Regions from separate parts of the Methylovorus sp. MP688 genome, predicted to be linked through region 3. Evidence: predicted binding sites of a transcription regulator. Region 3 holds the regulator's gene; each other region holds the start of a gene.
What was found. The regulator sigma-54, encoded in region 3, starts transcription at its own class of promoters, with help from an activator protein. The targets are predictions, from matches to a motif close to TGGCACNNTTCCTGCT.
Positions count from the first base shown of each region.

Region 1: MPQ_RS01770 (DUF2126 domain-containing protein) is a predicted target of sigma-54. The motif match lies at 2,394-2,409, and genes of this name have one in related genera.
Region 2: MPQ_RS01835 (nitrate regulatory protein) is a predicted target of sigma-54. The motif match lies at 2,441-2,456, and genes of this name have one in related genera.

Region 1 is NC_014733.1:347,706-351,914, forward strand. Features, by position in the region: gene MPQ_RS01770 (DUF2126 domain-containing protein) at 1-2,273, opposite strand, end outside; gene MPQ_RS01775 (hypothetical protein) at 2,584-2,889, opposite strand; gene MPQ_RS01780 (nitrate reductase) at 2,905-4,209, opposite strand, start outside.
Region 2 is NC_014733.1:364,764-368,972, forward strand. Features, by position in the region: gene MPQ_RS01830 (CmpA/NrtA family ABC transporter substrate-binding protein) at 1-737, opposite strand, end outside; gene MPQ_RS01835 (nitrate regulatory protein) at 1,155-2,426, opposite strand; gene MPQ_RS01840 (hypothetical protein) at 2,631-3,338, opposite strand; gene MPQ_RS01845 (ABC transporter transmembrane domain-containing protein) at 3,402-4,209, opposite strand, start outside.
Region 3 is NC_014733.1:226,952-231,160, forward strand. Features, by position in the region: gene rapZ (RNase adapter RapZ) at 1-202, opposite strand, end outside; gene hprK (HPr(Ser) kinase/phosphatase) at 219-1,184, opposite strand; gene hpf (ribosome hibernation-promoting factor, HPF/YfiA family) at 1,267-1,596, opposite strand; gene MPQ_RS01055 (RNA polymerase factor sigma-54) at 1,624-3,078, opposite strand; gene lptB (LPS export ABC transporter ATP-binding protein) at 3,103-3,825, opposite strand; gene lptA (lipopolysaccharide transport periplasmic protein LptA) at 3,882-4,209, opposite strand, start outside.

The DNA.
Region 1 (4,209 bases), 120 kb from region 3:
CGGGGCGCCTGGCTGGTGGGGCCGATAAAGGTGCCAGAAAACAGATACGACAATGCCGGGTGGTTTTGCCAATAGGTAATCAGGCTTTTCAATACATCCGGTCGGCGCAGCATGGGACTGTCGGCCGGGGTGGCGCCGCCCAGGGTGGCGTGGTTGCCACCGCCGGTGCCAGTGTGGCGGCCATCCAGCATGAATTTCTCGGTGCCCAGCCTGGTCTGGCGGGCTTCTTCATACAGGGTGGTGACATTACCCACAAGCTCCTGCCAGCTCGCTGCCGGGTGGATATTGACCTCGATCACGCCCGGGTCAGGCGTGACGCTGAGTGACTTGATGCGTGCGTCGCGAGGAGGTGGGTAGCCTTCCAGCCAGAGCTTGAGCTGATGCTTGGCCGCGGTGGCTTCAACCGCCGCCACCAGGGTCAGGTAATCCTCAATGCGCGACACGGGCGGCATGAATACATGCAGTCGTCCGCCGCGGACTTCCACGCACAGCGCGGTGTGCACTACCTCGCGCGCTTCCGGTTTTTTCAGGCTGGCCTTGCCGGGCTTGCTGCGGGCCAGAGGTTTTTCCGGCAAGTCTGCTCTGGCTTCAAAGGGATCCACCGCAAACTCGGGCTCGACATCGTCGGGCAATACCCATGGCAGCGAGGCTAATGGCAGGCGCAGGCCCATGGGCGAGTCGCCGCTCAACAGGTAAAGATGCTCGCGGCGTAGCGGCCATTTACTGGTGCGCCAGCTGGTGGTTTTGCTGGTGGATTCCGGCTTGAGCGGAATCACATAACCAGCGGCTTTGCCCAGGCCCACTTCCAGCAGTTGAGCCAGGCGTTTGCGTTCTTCGCTGGCACCAAGGTCGGCCTGCAGGGGGTCAACATTGTCCGGCAGGCGCTGTTCCAGCAAGGCTTGCTGCATGACATCCTCATACGCTTCTATCATGCAGGCCGGGGGCAGACCCAATGTTTCCACCAAGCTGGTGGCAAACAGTCTGGCCTCGGCTACGTCGTAATTCTCCGGCTGACCATCCTTGGAAAACAGCGAGGCATCACTCCACATGGGCTGGCCATCCACACGCCAGTACATATTGATGGCCCAGCGCGGCAAAGGCTCGCCCGGGTACCATTTTCCCTGGCCATAATGCAGCAGGCCGCCCTGACTGAAGCGCTCTTTCAGCCGCAGCGCCAGCTTGCCTGCCAGCTCACGTTTCTTGTCGCCATGGGCCTGGGTGTTCCACTCGGGGCCGTCCATGTCATCGATCGATACAAAGGTGGGCTCCCCACCCTGGGTGAGCCGCACATCCTGCTTTTGCAGATCACGGTCTACCTGCTGACCTATCTGGTCTATCTTTTCCCAGTCTTCTTCACTGTAGGGTTTGGTGACGCGCGGGTCTTCGTGTATGCGCGTGACACTCATTTCATGGTGAAACGTAACTTCTGCGATGTCGGTAAAGCCGGTTACCGGCGCAGCCGAGGCGGGCATGGCGGTACACGCCAGCGGAATATGGCCTTCGCCTGCCAGCAAGCCGGAGGTCGGGTCCAGGCCTATCCATCCGGCGCCGGGGATATACACTTCGGTCCAGGCATGCAGATCGGTGAAGTCCACCTCGGTGCCACTGGGCCCATCTAGCGCCTTGATGTCGGCGGTGAGCTGAATCAGATAGCCGGAGACAAAGCGCGCAGCCAGGCCAAGGTGGCGCAGTATCTGCACCAGCAGCCAGGCGCTGTCGCGGCAGGAGCCACTGCGTTTTTCCAGCGTTTCTTCCGGCGTTTGCACGCCGGGCTCCATGCGCACCAGATAGCCGATATCGCCTTGCAGACGCTGGTTGATGGCCACCAGGAAATTGGCAATGCTGAGTGGTGAGGCCAATAGCTGGCTGCGCGTGTCGTCCAGCCACTTGGCCAGCCTCGGGCCTGCCGGTTCCGCTTTCAGGTAGGGAGCGAGTTCGTATTCCAGTTGTTCGGTATAGGCAAAAGGAAACTGCTCGGCGTATTTTTCCACGAAAAAATCGAAGGGGTTGATGACCGTCATATCGGCCACCAGCGTCACCGTGAAGTCCAGCTGGGTGACTTTTTCCGGGAACACAAAGCGTGCAATGTAATTGCCGTAGGGATCCTGCTGCCAGTTGATGAAGTGCTTTTCCGGGTTTACCGTCAGCGAGTACGACAACACCGGCGTGCGGGCGTGGGCCGCGGGCTTGAGCCGTACTTCATGCGGAGAGAGATTAACCAGGCGATCAAAGGTGTAGCTGGTCTTGTGGTGCAATGCAACGCGTATGGCCATGCGAATCCTTCACAACTGTTCTTAAGTTCACGAGTCTTGAGTCACGAATCTTTGGGTCACGAACGTTTTTGGACTTATTCAGATGGCAGGCCAACATGACCTGCCACGGCCATGAATACCAGCATGAACCATGCCAGCAAACGACTGCTGAGCCTGTTTTCAGGCTGTGGGGGAATAGCGTGGTACTGATTCAGCCCAGCGCACACCGGGAGTGAAGACTAACTTGGCTTGTAGTATGCGCTGGATTGAGGAAATAAACCGTGCTCTTTAAAAATGAAGGCCATTCCAAAGAGCACGTATCAGGAATAACTTAACGACCCTTGCCGCTCATGGAGCCGCGGTTGTAATCCTTGTCGCCTTGCGGAATGCAACGACCAAAGCCGAGGAAGCCGCCTTGCATATTGGATGGACAGCCCTGGTTTTCCGGGAACTGCTTGGCGATTTCCTTGGCTTCAGCTGCTTTTGCCGTATCCACGAATTCCCAGCGGCCATTCGGGTGCAGCACGACTTTCTCGCCCTTGTCAGTGGTACCGGTGATGTCTTGCGCCTCACTATCAGCGGCATGGGCGAAGGGAGTGAGGGCGGCCAGCAGCAGGCCGATGTAAACGAATTTCATGGATTGTCCTTATGGTTAAGCGGCAGTTCTGCCGTGCAGTTGTACCAGTTTTTTCAGTTCGGGCACGCATGAACCGCATTGCGTACCGCATTTCAGCTTGTTTTGCAGGGTAATGAAATCAGCGCCCATCTGTATGGTATCAATAATTTCGTTCTCTGCCACATTCAGACAATTGCATACAATCTTGCCGCGACTCCTCTGGCCGGTGGGTGGCGCACTCAATGGCGCCAGCGCCCAGCGCCTCAGCTCATCGCTGAACTGGCCTTCCGTCATGACTTCGCGCAGCCACTCGGCAGCCAGGGTTTCGCCTATCAGCCGCACACCAGTGACTTGCTGGTGACCGGTCGCGGCGTCGGGCTCCACCAGAATACGCTTGCTGATACCACGCCGTGCATCCTGATAATTCAGCATGGGCGCGCCTTCTGTCATACCCAGCAGCGCATCCAGCGCATCTATCACCGCGGCATCGGGGGCCGCATGGTGGGCGGCTTGCAGCACGACCATACCGTTGCCGCGCCCATAAAGCCCACAACTCGCATAGTCGAAACCGGGCAGCAGGCGGCGAATCGCCTCCAACAACTGCATGTCGTGGTAGTTGCGCATCACGGTCATCCGCCATGGCAGCTCGACTTTCTCCAGCTTGACCGCGGTGTGCTTGAGTTCGGGTTGGCGTGAGAATTTGTCAAACGCCGATGGCATCAGCGCATTGCAGCCCAGCCCGCTCATGAACTGGCTGCCCCAGTGCATGGGAATAAAACTCTGCGCCGGCTGGATCTCATCGGATGGTTGCGCCCGCAATGTCAGGCTGCCACGTTTATTGCTGACCTTGACCAAGTCGCCCGGCTTGATCTGGTGCCGCTCCATGTCCTGCTGGTTGAGCGAAATCACTGGCTCATCCACATGGTTGAACAGCTGGGCCACGGTGCCGGTGCGGCTCATGCCATGCCACTGGTCGCGCAGGCGTCCGGTGAGCAAATGCAAAGGTTGTCGCGCATCGGTTTTGTCGGCGGTGGGCTTGTAGTGCGCGATATGAAATTGCGCGCGGCCATCCGGTTTGGGGAAAATGCCATCACTATATAAGCGTTGTAAGCCAGTGCTTACCTTCTCGTTAAGCGGCCACTGTTGTGGTCCCTGCGTATCTAGAAGCTGATAACTGAGGCCGGTAATATCGAGGTCACGACCGCGGGTGGATTCGCGGTGCTCATTGAAGATCGTCTCGGGCACCAGATAGTTGAACAGCGTGTTTGCCTTGCCCATGCGCTGTTCCAGACGCTGTGCAAAATCGACCACAATCTCCCAGTCATGGCGGGCTGCCCCCGG
Region 2 (4,209 bases), 140 kb from region 3:
GTGAAGCCAACCTTGTCGTAAATGGCACGTGCATTCCATGGCTCGCCCACGCAGTAACCATCCATATTGCCGATACGCATGTTGGCGACCATTTGCGGTGGCGGTACCACGATGGTTTTCACATCCTGGAAGGGGTGGATGCCGTAAGTCGCCAGCCAGTAGTAGAGCCACATGGCGTGGGTGCCCGTGGGGAAGGTCTGGGCGAAGGTGTAATCGCGGTTTTCATTGTCGAGCAGGCGTTTCAGCGTGGCGCCACCGGTGACGCCCTTGTCCTTCAGCTGGTTGGCCAGCGTAATGCCCTGGCCGTTGTTGTTCAGCGTCATCAGCACGTTCATGTCTTTTTGCTGACCGCCTATGCCCATCTGCACGCCATACACCAGGCCATACAACACATGCGCCGCATGCAGTTCGCCATTGACCACCTTGTCGCGCACGCCAGCCCAGGAAGCTTCCTTGGACGGCACGATCTTGATGCCGTATTTCTTGTCGAAGCCCATCTGCGCAGCCACCACGATAGGCGCACAGTCCGTCAGCGGGATGAAGCCGATTTTGACTTCGGTGAGTTCTGGAGCATCCGAGCCTGCAGCCCATGCCTGGTTGCGCAACCCTGCCGGTAGCATGTTCATCATGACGGCAGCGCCCAGTGCACCGGCGGCGGCGTTCTTGAAAAACTGGCGACGACTGGTGTCGACGTCAGGTGTAGCGTTATCTGCTGCAGTATCTGGTGTTTTTTTCATGTCTGCTCCCTAAAAATGATGCATCAAGTATCAAAATCAAAACCGCAAAAACAAAAAAGGCGTCCAGCCTGCAAACAGTTTCCTGTCTACATGCTGGACGCCTTTGTCCATATCCGTGGAAGCGCAATCGCTTCGTTTAATGTGCTGCTTTGCTAACCTTTGCCTGCATTCAGCGAGGCTAGATTACTGCTGCTTGCAGAGGTCGTTTCCTGGTGGATATGCCCTGCTGCATAAACGTTAGGCCGCCGTTGGCCTGACATTTTGTCTAGACATAAGCAAACCGTGTGCCAACTTCATTTTAAAAATTAAGTTATTGAATTTTAATGATTTTATAAATGGCGGGGCTGAATTTCAGCCGAGGTGACTTTGTGATGCATCGCACTTATTGTGTGCAAGTGCACCATGATATGAAGCGGACTATTGCCCTTGTGCGGATAGCGAGATGATATTTTCGGCAATATCAATTAGCTTGCGATTTTGCTCCATCGCCGTGTTGCGCAGCATTTTGTAGGCTTCCATTTCGGATAAGCCCAGTTTGCTCATCAGCAGGCCTTTGGCGCGTTCAATACGCTTTCTTTCCGCCAGCGATTTTTTGGTTTCCGACAGCTCATTTTCAATTTCCGCCAGTTGCTGCGATTGCTGTTGCAGTAAGGCAATTATGGATTCCATGGGGTAGGGCGTGAGCTCGTCGTGGGCTAAAAAGGTAAATGCACTTTCCAGCGGAATCGCCAGATTGAAAAACGTGCTGTCGACATTGGATGTGGGCGTTTGCCTGGCTTTCAGCTCGCCCAGATGCAAGCGCGTGTTTTCCAGATCCCGTCGCGCCTGCTCGCTCAAGCTGTTCAGGGTGTCGTGCATGGCGGCCACCAATCGGCACTGGATATGCCATATCTCCGTGAGCCTTGTGCTGCAAGCTTCAAACCAGGCATCGCTATCAGCGCGCTGGAGTGCCTGCTGGTCTTTGGCGGCGGTCAACTTGCTTCTGTAAGCGCGCTGTGTGTGGTGTGCTTCGGTCTCCAGCGTGGTACGCCAAGCTTCGCGCAAGGCATCCGTGCCAAACTGGCTGAACAGCTCAAAATGCCGGTCCTGTTGCGCTATCAGCTCCAGGAGCTTGTGCTGGTGTTCCAGTTGCATGTAGCCCGAACCAAACAGATGCGAGCCCAAGGCGCGCTCCTGCCCCGCAAATTCTTTGCCTTGTACCAGGTTGTAGAGCGCGACCAGATAGCTCGAGATCTTGCTGTTAACGGTATTGTCGGTAATTTCAAAAATGAGCGAAATCAGACTTCCGATCAGCCGCGTGTAGGACTGTATGCAGTCGCTGAACGGAATTTTTAGTAAGGTGACTTGGTGGCGAAAGGGCAAGAGCTGCTCAAGCCCCAGCAAAATCCACGAAACCAGGGTCAGCTGTTTGGCATCTGCCGAGGTGTTGTGATGGAGGTAGCGTTGCAAGGCCTCTTTAAACGCCGACTCCGAAATCTGGTTCTGCTCAATGATGGCACTGCGCTCTTTGGCGAAGCGGCTGCCAGCGGAGGCCAGATAAAGACAGCTTGCACCGCGCTCTGCCTGCAGCTGGTGCACCATCCAGCCTATGCTCTCGACAAACTGAATGCTGACGGAAAGCCGTTCCAGCTCTTCGATATGGCGCGTTTTGGCCAATAAAATCGTATTGTCGGGTGAGATATTCTGCATGGTGAGTCAATGCAAGCAAGAACAGTGCTCAATGCATTCAGGCATGGAGCACAGAACGGCGTGCACTTCGAGACGTCTTGAGGTGGCTGATGATTCGCCGAATTGTAGCTTAGCGAGGCGGCTATACAAACCGCCCGTATTTCTGATGCGGCATCCGGCGCGCTGGTGGGCGCGTCCCACCGCAGATTCGGCGGGTTTTGGGGATTAGCGTTGCTGTAGCTGGCAGCTGTGCAGGATGGATTGCTGGAGTGTATTGAAGCTGGCAAGTGCGCCGGTAGCCGTGGCATAAGGCTGCTTTTGCAGGTAAATAATCAGGGCCATCTGGCGCGGGGGAATACTGGCCGATAACTGCTGCAGCCTGCACTGGCAGGCGGATGTCAGGTCGGTGGCCTGCCAGCCCTGGCGGCAGGCATGCAGCTGCGATTGTTGCAGGGCCAACGGCCAGGCTTGCTGATTTTGCTGGCCATCCGGGATATGGGCGCGCAGCTGGGTTAGCAGCTGATACATGAATTCCAGCCCCTGGTTCAGCGCTTTCAGATCGGCAGGGTGCGCATCATTAGCCGCGATGGTGACCACGCTTTCGGTCTGCTCGGGGATGGCATAGCCTTGTGCGCTCATGAGGATACGTTTGGCCGGGTTTTGCTCCAGATATTGACGGGTTTGTTCCAGATCGGCGGCGGGGAGTTGCAGGCGTAATTCAGTGGCGCAGTCGGGCAGCGAGCGCAGTTCGACCTGAATGGTGCCATCTTCGCGACCTTGCTGGAATACCGGTGCAAGCTCGGCCAGCACGGCATTTTCTTCCGTTTGCCAGCGCTGCAGCACCGCATCGCAAGGCTGGGCCAGGGCTGGCAGGGCGGCGGCCAGCAACAAAGCCAGCAGCCAGCGGGAAAAGAAATGGCGCATTGTCATCATGAGCACTGGGAGCATGCAGCGCGGGCGCAAGTTCAGGCGCGCCCGCTTGCATTGCTTCAGGGCTTATTCATGAGCGAGGCTGGCGGCATCGGCAGGGGTGGGGGCTGCGGGGGACGGGTTGCCAGAGGCTTCGGTATCGTGGAACTGCAGTTTGGCCAGACGCGCATAGAGCCCGCCCATCTGACGCAGTTCTGCTGGCGTGCCGGTTTCCACGATGCGCCCCTGATCCATGACGATAATCCTGTCCACCTGCTGCACCGTGGCCAGGCGGTGCGCGATGATGAGGGTAGTACGGCCTTGCATGGCGGCCTGTAAGCCTTGCTGCACCAGGATTTCGGATTCGGCATCCAGCGCGCTGGTGGCTTCATCCAGCAGCAGGATAGGGGCGTTTTTGAGGATTGCACGTGCGATGGCGATACGCTGGCGTTGCCCGCCCGACAGCCGCGTGCCGCGTTCGCCCAGGAAAGTATCGTAGCCCTTGGGCAGGCGATGGATGAACTCATCGACCTGGGCGGCCTTGGCGGCCATCAGCACTTCGGCATCGGTGGCATAGGGGTAGCCATAGCGGATATTTTCCATGGCATTGGCCGAGAAAATCACCGGGTCTTGCGGCACCACGGCGATCAGGCCGCGCAGGCTTTCCAGGCTGAGCTGGCGTATATCCTGCCCGTTGATGGTAATGCTGCCAGCGCTGGTGTCGTAAAAGCGCAGCAGCAACTGGAACAAGGTGGTCTTGCCGGCACCTGATGGGCCGACCAGCGCAATGTTTTCGCCAGCGGCGATCTCCAGTGTCAGCTCTTGCAAGGCAGGCTGGGTGGGGCGTGAGGGGTAATGAAAGCTGACATGGTGAAAGCCGATGGTGGCTTCCGTG
Region 3 (4,209 bases):
CCGGCAAGGTTTCCAGCGCTGCGCTGCGGGTGTCTATGCTGATCGCCACGCGCTGCTGGGTGGCAGGTGCCAGATGCTCGGAAATCTGCGGCAGCAAGGTGGCGGGCAGATTGTCTATGCAATAAAAACCAGCGTCTTCCAGAGCGCGCAACACAATGCTTTTGCCTGAGCCGGAAAGGCCAGTGACAATGATGAGACGCATATTGCTGGTGGCCACGCTAGCTCTCCACTTGCTGCTGGCGCTTCATGGCTTTGCTCATCTCGCGATGCTGGCGCTGCATGAACTGCTTGGTGCCGTTAATGCCGCGCAGCAACAGCATGTGGTTGCGCACGGCGACTTCGACCAGCACCGCAATATTGCGGCCGGCCGCCACGGGAATCATGACTTTGGGGATTTTTACGCCCAGGATTTTTTCGTGATGCGATTTGATCTTGAGCCTGTCCAGCAGTTGCGGCGCCAGAGTATCGGCCATCTCAAGCTGAATGATGAGATCGAGCGGTTTGGTGGGCTTGACGGCATTGTCACCAAACAGGGCACGGATGTTGAGGATGCCGAGGCCACGCACTTCAAGGAAGTCCTGCAGGATAGGGGGGCAGCGCCCTTCAAGCCGGTCCGGCGCAATCCGGTAGAAATCGACAATATCATCCGCCACCAGACGATGTCCGCGCGAAATCAGTTCCAGCGCGAGCTCGCTTTTACCAATGGCCGGGTTGCCCTTGATCAGGATGCCAAAGCCCTGCACTTCAATGAAAACACCATGGGAGCTCTCGGATTCGGCGACGGCTTGCGCCAGATAATGGCTCAGGACATCCATCAGCCCCGGGCTGCGCATGGGTGAGGTAAACAAGGGGGTTTGAAAATCATCCGAGGCTGCATTCAGCTCGGCGGGTGGTTTTTCACCATTGGCGACGACAACGGCGGCCAGGTCGGTGGAAAACAGATTGTGGATGGCTTTCTTGAGCTCTGGCTTGGGCAGGCTGCGCAAGTAATCCATCTCAGCACAGCCCAACACCTGCACGCGGTTGGGGTGTACAAAATTCAGATGCCCGATCAGTGCCAGCGAGGGCTTGGTCACCGTTTCACTGGTGAGCAGGTTTTCGCCGCCATTCAGCCCGGAAACCCAGGTGAGCTTGAGATTGCGGCGCATATCCCGGTAAAGCTGTGCAACACTGATGGTAGCCATATGATTACCTTATGTTCGGCAGGGACAAGGCGACTGGCGATATGTAAGACAACACGCCTTTGCCTTGTCCCCGGTTAGACCTTTATTCCGCAGCCGCCTGGTGCTTGAGGGCACCGTTGGCCTTGTGATGGTCGCTTACTTTTTCCTTGTGCTTCAGAACCTGGCGATCCAGCTTGTCAGCCAGCGCGTCAATCGCGCCGTACATGTTTTCACCGCTGCTTTCGGCATGGATATCGTGACCCGGCACATGAATGGTGGCCTCCACTTTCTGCGCCAGCTTCTCTACGCTCATGGTGACTTTGACGTCAATCACATGGTCGAAGTGGTTACTCACGCGCTCAAGCTTGCTCTGCACATATTCGCGCAGGGCTGGGGTAACGTCGAGATGGTGTCCGGTGAGATGCAGGTTCATGATTTACTCCTTCAGGTAAAACGCAGATCAAAGCGATCTGCGCTGGTTGGCCGCGGGTATCTGCAAAGACTCGCGGTATTTGGCAATGGTGCGACGAGCAACCACGATGCCCTGTTTACCCAGGATATCCGTGATCTGGTTATCCGACAGCGGCTTTTTCGGGTTCTCTTCGCTGACCATTTGTTTGATCAGGGCGCGTATGGCAGTGGCGGAACAAGCGCCCCCGGATTCGGTAGCCACATGGCTGCCAAAGAAATATTTAAGCTCGTAAACTCCGCGTGGGGTGAGCATGTACTTGCGCGTGGTAACGCGTGACACCGTGGATTCGTGCAGGCCCAGCTCATCGGCAATCTCGCGCAGCACCAGGGGGCGCATGGCGACCTCGCCGTGCTCAAAGAAATTGCGCTGGCGATCCACAATCGCCTGAGAAACGCGCAGGATGGTGGAGAAGCGCTGCTGGATGTTCTTGATCATCCACTTGGCTTCCTGCATCTGGCTCATCAGGTATTGGCTCGAGCTTTCGCGGTTGCGCTTGAGGATGCCGGCATACAGCTGGTTGATGCGCAGCTTGGGCACGACTTCGTCGTTCAGATGGGCCAGCCAGACACCTTTGATTTTCTTGACCACGATTTCATGCTGAATGTAATGATCAGACGTGATTTTGCTGAATTCACCACCTGGGCGGGGATTGAGTTGCAGCACCAGCTGTTGCACTTCGCGCAATACATCATCGTCGCAGGCCAGCAATTTTTTCAGTTTTGCGTAATCGCGGGCTGCCAGCAGGGGCAAGTGCGTTTCGGCAACCTTGATGGCGAGATCCACATAAGGCGTATCTGGTGGCAAGGCGCGCAATTGCAAGGATAGGCATTCTGCCAGATTGCGCGCGCCTATGCCGGGTGGGTCCAGGTTCTGGATATGCTTGAGCGCCGTCTGCAACTCCAGCATGTCGATTTCGAGCTCCGGTGGCAGCATCTCGGCCAGCTCTTCCAGCGACTGCTCCAGATAACCGTCGTCGGTAATGGTATCGACCAGCAGCATGGACAAGGTCTGGTCGCGCTCGGACAGTGGCAACAGTTTGAGCTGACCTAGCAGATGATCGCGCAGGCTGAGGCTGACCGCTTCCTGGTAGCTGAAATCATTGTCATCGTCATTGCCGGAGCTGCTGTCTTCCCAGCGGTTGCTGCCGCTGCTGCTGCCGAATTCAAAATAGTCATCGCCACCAAATTCATCCTGGCGGGGAGCTTCCTCCGGTGTGGCGGCCACGCTGGGCTCAGGGGCTACTGGCGCCGCAATGAAGTTGTCGGGGATTTCCAGCGGTTCTTCGATCTTGTCAGCGCGTTCCAGCAATGGATTCGCCTGCAGTAGGGTTTCCAGCTCCTGATTGAGCTCCTGCGTGGATAGCTGCAACAAACGGATGGACTGCTGCAGTTGCGGAGTCAGCGCCAGGTGTTGCGAAAATTTGAGTTGTAAGCTTTGCTTCATACGTGGGGGCCGCCAAATGTGTGCTTAGAGGCGGAAGTCCTTACCAAGATACACTTCTCTTACGCTATCGTTGTGAATAATTTCGCTGGGCTTGCCTGCCGCGAAGACGCGTCCTTCATTGACGATATAGGCGCGGTCGCAAATACCTAATGTTTCCCGCACGTTGTGGTCGGTGATCAGCACGCCGATATTGCGTTCGGTCAAAAAGCGGATGATCTTCTGAATGTCCAGCACGGCGATGGGGTCGATGCCGGCAAATGGCTCATCCAGCAGAATGAAGCTGGGGTTGGTGGCCAGGCAGCGGGCGATTTCAACGCGACGGCGCTCACCGCCGGACAGGCTGACCGCCATGCTGTTGCGGATATGCGTGATATGCAGTTCCTGCAGCAGCGATTCCAGCTGGTTTTCCATCTGTTCCGGCGCCAGTTTCTGCAACTCCAGAATCGCCATGATGTTTTCGGCCACCGTCATCTTGCGGAAAATCGAGGGCTCCTGCGGCAGATAGGCGAGGCCCAGGCGCGCACGACGGTGTATGGGCAGACGGCTCAGATCCTTGCCATCCAGCAGAATGCGGCCATCATCCAGGGCCACCAGCCCCACCATCATGTAAAAGCTGGTGGTCTTGCCTGCACCGTTAGGGCCCAGCAAGCCCACCACTTCGCCGCTATTGAGTTGCAGCGAAATATCCTGCACCACCGTGCGGGATTTATATTTCTTGCGCAGACCTTCTACGATTAATTGGCTCATGTTTACTCAGGTATATCGTGTTGCACGCCAGACTGACGGATTGTCAGCATGGCAGGTTAATTGGCCGTCGCGCCATCGGTGCCAGCCGGTTTTTTCTTGGGCTGAATGACGGCACGTACACGCCCGGTCGGTGTGGCAGGCGTTGCTGCCTGGCTGCCACCGCCAATCACCTCGGCATATTCGGCATTGGCGTCATACATGATGTAGTCACCATGCACGATGTCATCGCCTTTTTTAACCCAGGCCTTGGTGTAGAGCTGTACCTTGTCCATACGTCCATCGTACTCGATACGTTGACCGCTGCCTTCCATATATTCGTTTTTACCTTCCATTTTTTGCTTGAAGGTGGAGGGCGTCTGCGGATTACCGTAGGTCGTGCTGTGC